2 linked regions of the Azoarcus sp. KH32C genome follow. Each later gene encodes a partner of the first gene's protein in a complex. Links are inferred from orthologs where the notes say so. Each region holds a gene or a part of one and is shown on either strand. Other genes may lie near its edges. The genes, in order: cgtA and ybiB.

Region 1 (3,214 bases):
TCGCTGGGGATTTTTTTTCGACGCGACCCGCAAGACGCGCCTAAGCGCTGATTTTCTTGACGATTCTGGCGCCGGTGCTGTAAAGTGGGCGATTCTTCGCAACAAAACCATCAATTGGAGCAACACCATGTACGCGGTGATAAAAACCGGCGGCAAGCAGTATCGCGTCGCAGCCGGCGAAAAGATCAAGGTAGAACAGATACCGGCAGACGTGGGCTCCGAAATCACCATCGACCAGGTTCTCATGGTCGGCGAGGGCGAGTCGGTCAAGATCGGCACCCCGGTGGTTTCCGGCGCCGCTGTCAAGGCAACCGTGGTTTCCCACGGCCGTCACGACAAGGTCAAGATTTTCAAGATGCGCCGCCGTAAGCACTACCAGAAGCACCAAGGCCATCGCCAGAACTACACCGAGCTTCGCATCGAAGCGATCTCGGCCTAATTTGCCAAGGAGGTAATTCGTCATGGCACACAAAAAAGCTGGCGGTAGTTCCCGTAACGGCCGCGACTCAGAATCGAAACGACTTGGCGTCAAGCGCTACGGCGGCCAGTTCGTGCTCGCCGGCAACATCATCGTTCGCCAGCGCGGCACCGAATACCACCCGGGCGAAAACGTCGGCATCGGCAAGGACCACACGCTGTTCGCGCTGAAGGACGGCGTCGTCCAATTCACCGTGAAGGGCGCCCAGCGTCGCCGCACCGTCGTGATCGTACCCGAAGCCGCCTGATTTCCGGCGTCGAGGTTCGAAAAGCCCTATCCTTGCGGTAGGGCTTTTTTGTTTTTGCACAGGTTTGCCACGGGCACCCCAAACATGAAGTTCATTGACGAAGCGCGTATCGAGGTGATGGCCGGCGACGGCGGCAACGGCTCGGCGTCGTTCCGGCGCGAAAAGTTCGTGCCACGCGGCGGCCCCAACGGCGGCGACGGCGGACGCGGCGGCAGCATCTTTGCGCAGGCCGACCGCAACCTGAACACGCTGATCGACTACCGCTACACCCGAATGCACCGCGCCGACCGCGGCGAGAACGGCGGCACAAACGACTGCTACGGCAAGGGCGGCGAAGACATCGTCCTGCGCATGCCCGTCGGCACCGTCATTTCCGACTTCGAAACGGGCGAATTCGTCGCCGACCTGGATGTCGACGGCAAGCGCGTCATGATCGCGCGTGGCGGCAAGGGTGGGCTCGGCAACCTGCATTTCAAGTCGAGCGTCAATCGCGCGCCCCGCAAGCGCACCATGGGCGAGCCGGGCGAACGCCGCATGTTCAAGCTCGAACTGAAGGTACTCGCCGACGTCGGCCTGCTCGGCATGCCGAACGCGGGCAAATCGACCTTCATCCGCGCCGTCTCCGCTGCGCGGCCGAAAGTCGCCGACTACCCGTTCACGACGCTCGCGCCGAACCTCGGTGTCGTGCGCACCGACGAGAACCGCAGCTTCGTGATCGCCGACATTCCCGGACTGATCGAGGGTGCCGCAGAAGGCCACGGCCTGGGCCACCGCTTCCTGCGCCACCTGCAGCGCACGCGCGTGCTCTTGCACCTGGTCGACCTCGCCCCCTTCGACCCCGAAGCCGATCCGGTCCATGACGCCAAGGCCATCGTCGAGGAATTGCGCAAGTACGACGAATCGCTGTACCGCAAGCCGCGCTGGCTCGCGCTCAACAAGCTCGACCTGATTCCGGACGACGAGCGGGCCGAGCGCGTCGCGGCCTTCTTGGAAGCCTACGGCCCGGTCGAGCGCCACTTCGAAATCTCAGCGCTGACCGGCGACGGCACCAAGGGCCTCGTCTTCGCGCTGCAGGATTTCCTCGACGCCGATCGCGCCCAGGCAGAAATCGAACGTGCTGCGCTTGCGGCCGAGGAAGCCCGTCTCGCCGCGGAAGCCGACGCGCGCGCCGAAGCCGCTTACAAGGCCCGCCTGGAAGCCGCCCTCGCCGAGGACGACGACGTCGAAGACGGCGAAGACGAGCCGACCGCCCAATCCTGAGCAACTCCACGGCCTTGCGCCGTTCCCCTTCCCCGATAGCCCACGCTTGCCGTCCCAGATCATGAGAAACAAGATCCGCAACGCACGCCGCCTGGTGGTCAAGGTCGGCAGCGCCCTCGTCACCAACAACGGTGCCGGCCTGGACAAGGCGGCAATGGCCGACTGGGCGCGGCAGATCGCCGTGATGCGCGAGTCGGGCAAGCAGGTGGTACTCGTCTCCTCGGGCGCGATCGCCGCCGGCATCCAGCGCCTCGGATGGGCCAAACGCCCGCACGAGATGCACAAGCTGCAGGCAGCCGCGGCGGTCGGGCAGATGGGCCTCGTCGAAGCCTACGAGGAAGCCTTCTCGCGCCACGGGCTGCATACCGCGCAGATTCTGCTCACGCACGACGACCTGTCGGACCGCAAGCGTTATCTCAATGCCCGCTCGACGCTGACCACGCTGCTCGAACTCGGGGTCGTGCCGATCATCAACGAGAACGACACGATCGTCACCGACGAGATCAAGTTCGGCGACAACGACACGCTCGGCGCGCTCGTCGCGAACCTGATCGAAGCCGAGGCACTGATCATCCTGACCGACCAGAAGGGCCTCTTCACCGCGGATCCGCGTCGGGATCCGAGCGCGACGCTGGTCTCGGAAGGCCGTGCCGAAGATCGCACCTACGAGGCGATGGCGGGCGGGGCCGGGACCGGCATCAGCAAGGGCGGGATGATCACCAAGATCCGTGCGGCCCAACGCGCGGCTCGCAGCGGCGCCCACACCTGCATCGCGAGCGGCCACGAGGCCGACGCCATCGTCCGCCTCGGCCAGGGCGAATCGCTCGGCACCCTGCTCTACGCGACCAGCTCTCCGCTGCAGGCGCGCAAGCAGTGGCTCGCCGACCATCTGCAGCTCGCGGGCGACCTCGTCATCGACGATGGTGCGGTCACGGCCCTGCGCAGCGGCCGCAGCCTGCTCCCGGTCGGAGTGATCGAAGTGCGCGGAGACTTCGAACGCGGCTCCGCCGTCGCCTGCCGCACGACGGCTGGCGACGAGATCGGACGCGGGCTCGTCAACTACAGCAGCACCGAATGCCGCCGTGTGGCGCGCAAGCCCAGCGCCGAAATCGAGAAGCTCCTCGGCTACATCGACGAACCGGAACTGATCCATCGCGATAACATGGTGTTACGATAGGCGGCAGCCGGGCTGTGCCCGGTCTACGTCTACCGCCATGAATTCCTGCAAC
Region 2 (3,178 bases), 3.2 Mb from region 1 along the record:
GGGCGCCGCGCCCACAAGTGCAGGCGATGGCCGGCGCGCTGCAGGTGCTGCGCCATCGGGCGCCCCATCGCGCCCAGTCCGACGAAACCGACTTCCATCAGGCCTGCTCCTCCTCGCCGCCGCTCATCCGTTCGAGGAGCTTCAGCATCGCGATCGAGTCGTTCTCGCCGAGGCCGCTACCGACCATCGCGTTGAGCATCTGCGCGGTCGCGGCCGACGTCGGCAGCGCGAGGCCGAGGCGGTGCGCCTCTTCCATCACGATGCGCAGGTCCTTCTGGTGCATCCAGGCCTTGAAGCCGGGCTTGAAGTTGCGGTCGAGCATGCGTTGGCCGTGGTTTTCGAGCACGCGCGAATAGGCGAAGCCGCCGAGCAGCGCCTCGCGCACCTTCGCGGCATCGACGCCGCTCTTCTTCGCGAAGTTCATCGCCTCGGCCACCGCCGCGACCCCGACCCCGGTGAGGATCTGGTTGCACGCCTTCGCGACCTGGCCGGCCCCGCTCGCGCCGATCAGCGACACGGTCTTGCCCATCGCCTCGAATGCGGGCTTCACGCGCTCGAAGGCCGCGGCGTCGCCGCCGACCATGATGGTGAGGTTCGCATTGATCGCGCCGATCTCGCCGCCCGACACCGGCGCATCGAGCATCTCGATGCCGCGCGCCTTGAGCTTCGCGGCGATCGCCTGTGCGGCGGCCGGTGCGATCGTGCTCATGTCGACGAAGATCAGGCCGGGACGCGCCCCTTCGGCGAGGCCCTTCGGTCCGAGCGCGACCTGCTCGACGTCGGGCGCATCGGCGACCATGCTGATGACAACCTCCACGCGCGAGGCGAGCTCGGCGGCGCTCGCGCAGTCGCCGGCGCCCGCATCGAGCAGCGGCTGCATCGATTCGCGCCGGCGGCTCCATACATGCACCTTGTGCCCCGCTTTCATGAGGTTCAGCGCCATGGGGCGCCCCATCAGGCCGAGTCCGATGAATCCGACTTCCATTCTTGCAATCTCCTGTGGCTGGAACATGCATGGCGACGCATAATCGCGCCATGACCTACGCCCCCATCATCAAGGAAATCGGGCGCGGCGCCAAGGGCGCGCGCGACGTGGACGCCTCGCACGCGGAACAGCTTTTCGGCGACATGCTGGATGGCAAGGTGCCGGACCTGGAGCTCGGCGCCATCGTCATCGCGTTGCGCATCAAGAGCGAATCGCGCGACGAACTGCTCGGCTTCAAGCGCGCGATGGACGCCCGCTGCCCGCAGGTCGCGGTGCCGCCGGGGCCGCGTTGCGTGATCCTGCCGACCTACAACGGCGCCCGCCGCCAGGCGAACCTGATGCCGCTCGTCGCGCTGCTGCTCGCGCGCGAAGGCGTGCCGGTGCTGATCCAGGGGCGGCATGACTTCGAATCGCGCGTGAGCCCCTTCGAACTGCTCGCGGCGCTCGACATCCATCCGGCGCTCGGTGTCGGCGAAGCGCATCGCGAACTGACGGAAAAGCGCGTCGCCTGCCTGCGCCTCGATGAGCTGCTGCCTGGGCTGGACCGCCTGCTGAGCCTGCGCCTGCGGATGGGCGTGCGCGGCAGCGGGCATACGATGGCGAAGCTGGTCGATCCCTGCGTCGGGCGCAGCGTGCGGGTCGTCGCGGTGACGCACCCGGAGTACCTCGAACGCATGCACGAATTCCTCGTCGCGGACGGCGGCCGCGCGATGCTGATGCGCGGCACCGAGGGCGAGGCCTACGCGAATCCGCGCCGGCGTCCGGCGATTCAGGTGTTCCGGGAGGGCGTCGCGGACATCGCCTGGCCGGCGGAGGAAGGCGGCGCGCCGCCGCTGGAAGGATTGCCCGATGCGCCGGCGGTCGCCGAGAACGCGGCACTGATCCGCGCGATGCTCGCGGGCGACGTCGCCATACCGCAACCGATTCTGGACCAGGTCGCAACGCTCGTGCAGCTTGCGATGGAGTCTTGAAAGAAGAAACCTGCCGTCGGCATCCCGGCAGGAGAGGCTTCAACCACGGATGGATGTGGAGTGTTGGGGAGAATACTCTCCCGTAGTTGAAGCCTCTCCTGCCGGGACGACGCCGTGTCAGGAAGCGCTCGGAGCGAAACGTCCGTCGCGATAGTCCGCGACGGCCTGCAAAAGTTCCTCTTGCGTGTTCATTACGAAGGGGCCGTACTGGGCGATCGGCTCGCCGAGCGGACGGCCGGCAATCAGCAGCACGCGCGACGGCGCGGCGCCCCCTTCGATCACAACGCCGTCGGCGTCCGCCGCGTTGACCAGAATTGCCATGCGCTTTTCCGGCACGGTCTTGCCGGAAATCGACACCTCGCCGCGATACACATACGCAAAGGCGTTGTGCCCCGGGGGGATCGCCTGCGTGAAATTCGCGCCCGCAGGCAGGTGGATGTCGAGATACAGCGGTGCCGTCGCGTCGCGCGTCACCGCGCCGACGACGCCATGGCTGAGGCCTGCGATCACGGAGACCTCGACCCCGGTTTCCGTTCGAAAATCCGGCAGATCTGCTGCCGCAAAGTCGCGATACCACGGCGCGCACATCTTGTCCCGCCCCGGCAGGTTCAGCCACAGCTGAAAGCCTTCCATCACACCATCTTCCTGCTCGGGCATCTCCGAATGGATCAGGCCGCGCCCGGCGGTCATCCACTGCACGCCGCCGTTCTCGAGCAGGCCTTCGTGGCCGGCGTTGTCGCGATGGCGCATGCGGCCGGCGATCATGTAGGTGACGGTCTCGAAGCCGCGGTGCGGATGATCGGGAAAGCCCGCGAGATAGTCGCCCGGATTGTCGCTGCGGAAGGCATCGAGCATCAGGAAGGGGTCGAGCCGGCGCTGCAGCGGCTGGGTCAGCACGCGCGTGAGCTTGACGCCGGCACCGTCGGAGGTGGCCTGCCCGGCCACCAGACACTCGACGGCGCGCGGCTTCGCGACGCGTTCGGGCTGCTGGGTGTGGGACTTTTCGGACATGAGACCTTCCTCCATCGGTGGGTTATGCAGCTTCGATCAGGCGAACGCGGCCTCGATATCGCGTTGAGCTTCGGCGAAGGCCTGTTGTTCCGCTTCGGGGCCCATCGCCAGGCCTTCGGCGAAGGCGAAGCGCACGTCGGTCATGCCGAGGAAGCCGAGCACGGCCTTCAGATACGGGACTTGCGAGTCGAGCGGGCTGTTGCGGTAACGG

The links.
Region 2: the proteins of cgtA (region 1) and ybiB are in contact, whole or in part, in a crystal structure (PDB 8BFT), measured with the Escherichia coli proteins. The link is inferred for Azoarcus sp. KH32C from one-to-one orthologs.

Annotation. Positions count from the first base shown.
Region 1 is NC_020516.1:1,207,797-1,211,010, reverse strand. Bases 1-2,897 are described here. They hold cgtA (Obg family GTPase CgtA), read left to right. Parts: upstream 1-809; coding sequence 810-1,985; downstream 1,986-2,897. Other genes in these bases: proB (glutamate 5-kinase), read left to right, coding at 2,047-2,897; rpmA (50S ribosomal protein L27), read left to right, coding at 462-725; rplU (50S ribosomal protein L21), read left to right, coding at 128-439. Outside these bases: more of proB, read left to right, coding at 2,898-3,162; AZKH_RS05470 (HDOD domain-containing protein), read left to right, coding at 3,200-3,214. UniProt on the Escherichia coli protein: An essential GTPase which binds GTP, GDP and possibly (p)ppGpp with moderate affinity, with high nucleotide exchange rates and a fairly low GTP hydrolysis rate.
Region 2 is NC_020516.1:4,361,158-4,364,335, forward strand. What follows is about bases 135-2,995. They hold ybiB (DNA-binding protein YbiB), read left to right. Parts: upstream 135-1,035; coding sequence 1,036-1,956; downstream 1,957-2,995. Other genes in these bases: AZKH_RS19490 (2-hydroxy-3-oxopropionate reductase), read right to left, coding at 135-985; AZKH_RS19500 (pirin family protein), read right to left, coding at 2,074-2,967. In the rest of the region: AZKH_RS19485 (NAD(P)-dependent oxidoreductase), read right to left, coding at 1-98; more of AZKH_RS19490, read right to left, coding at 98-134; AZKH_RS19505 (FMN-dependent NADH-azoreductase), read right to left, coding at 3,004-3,178.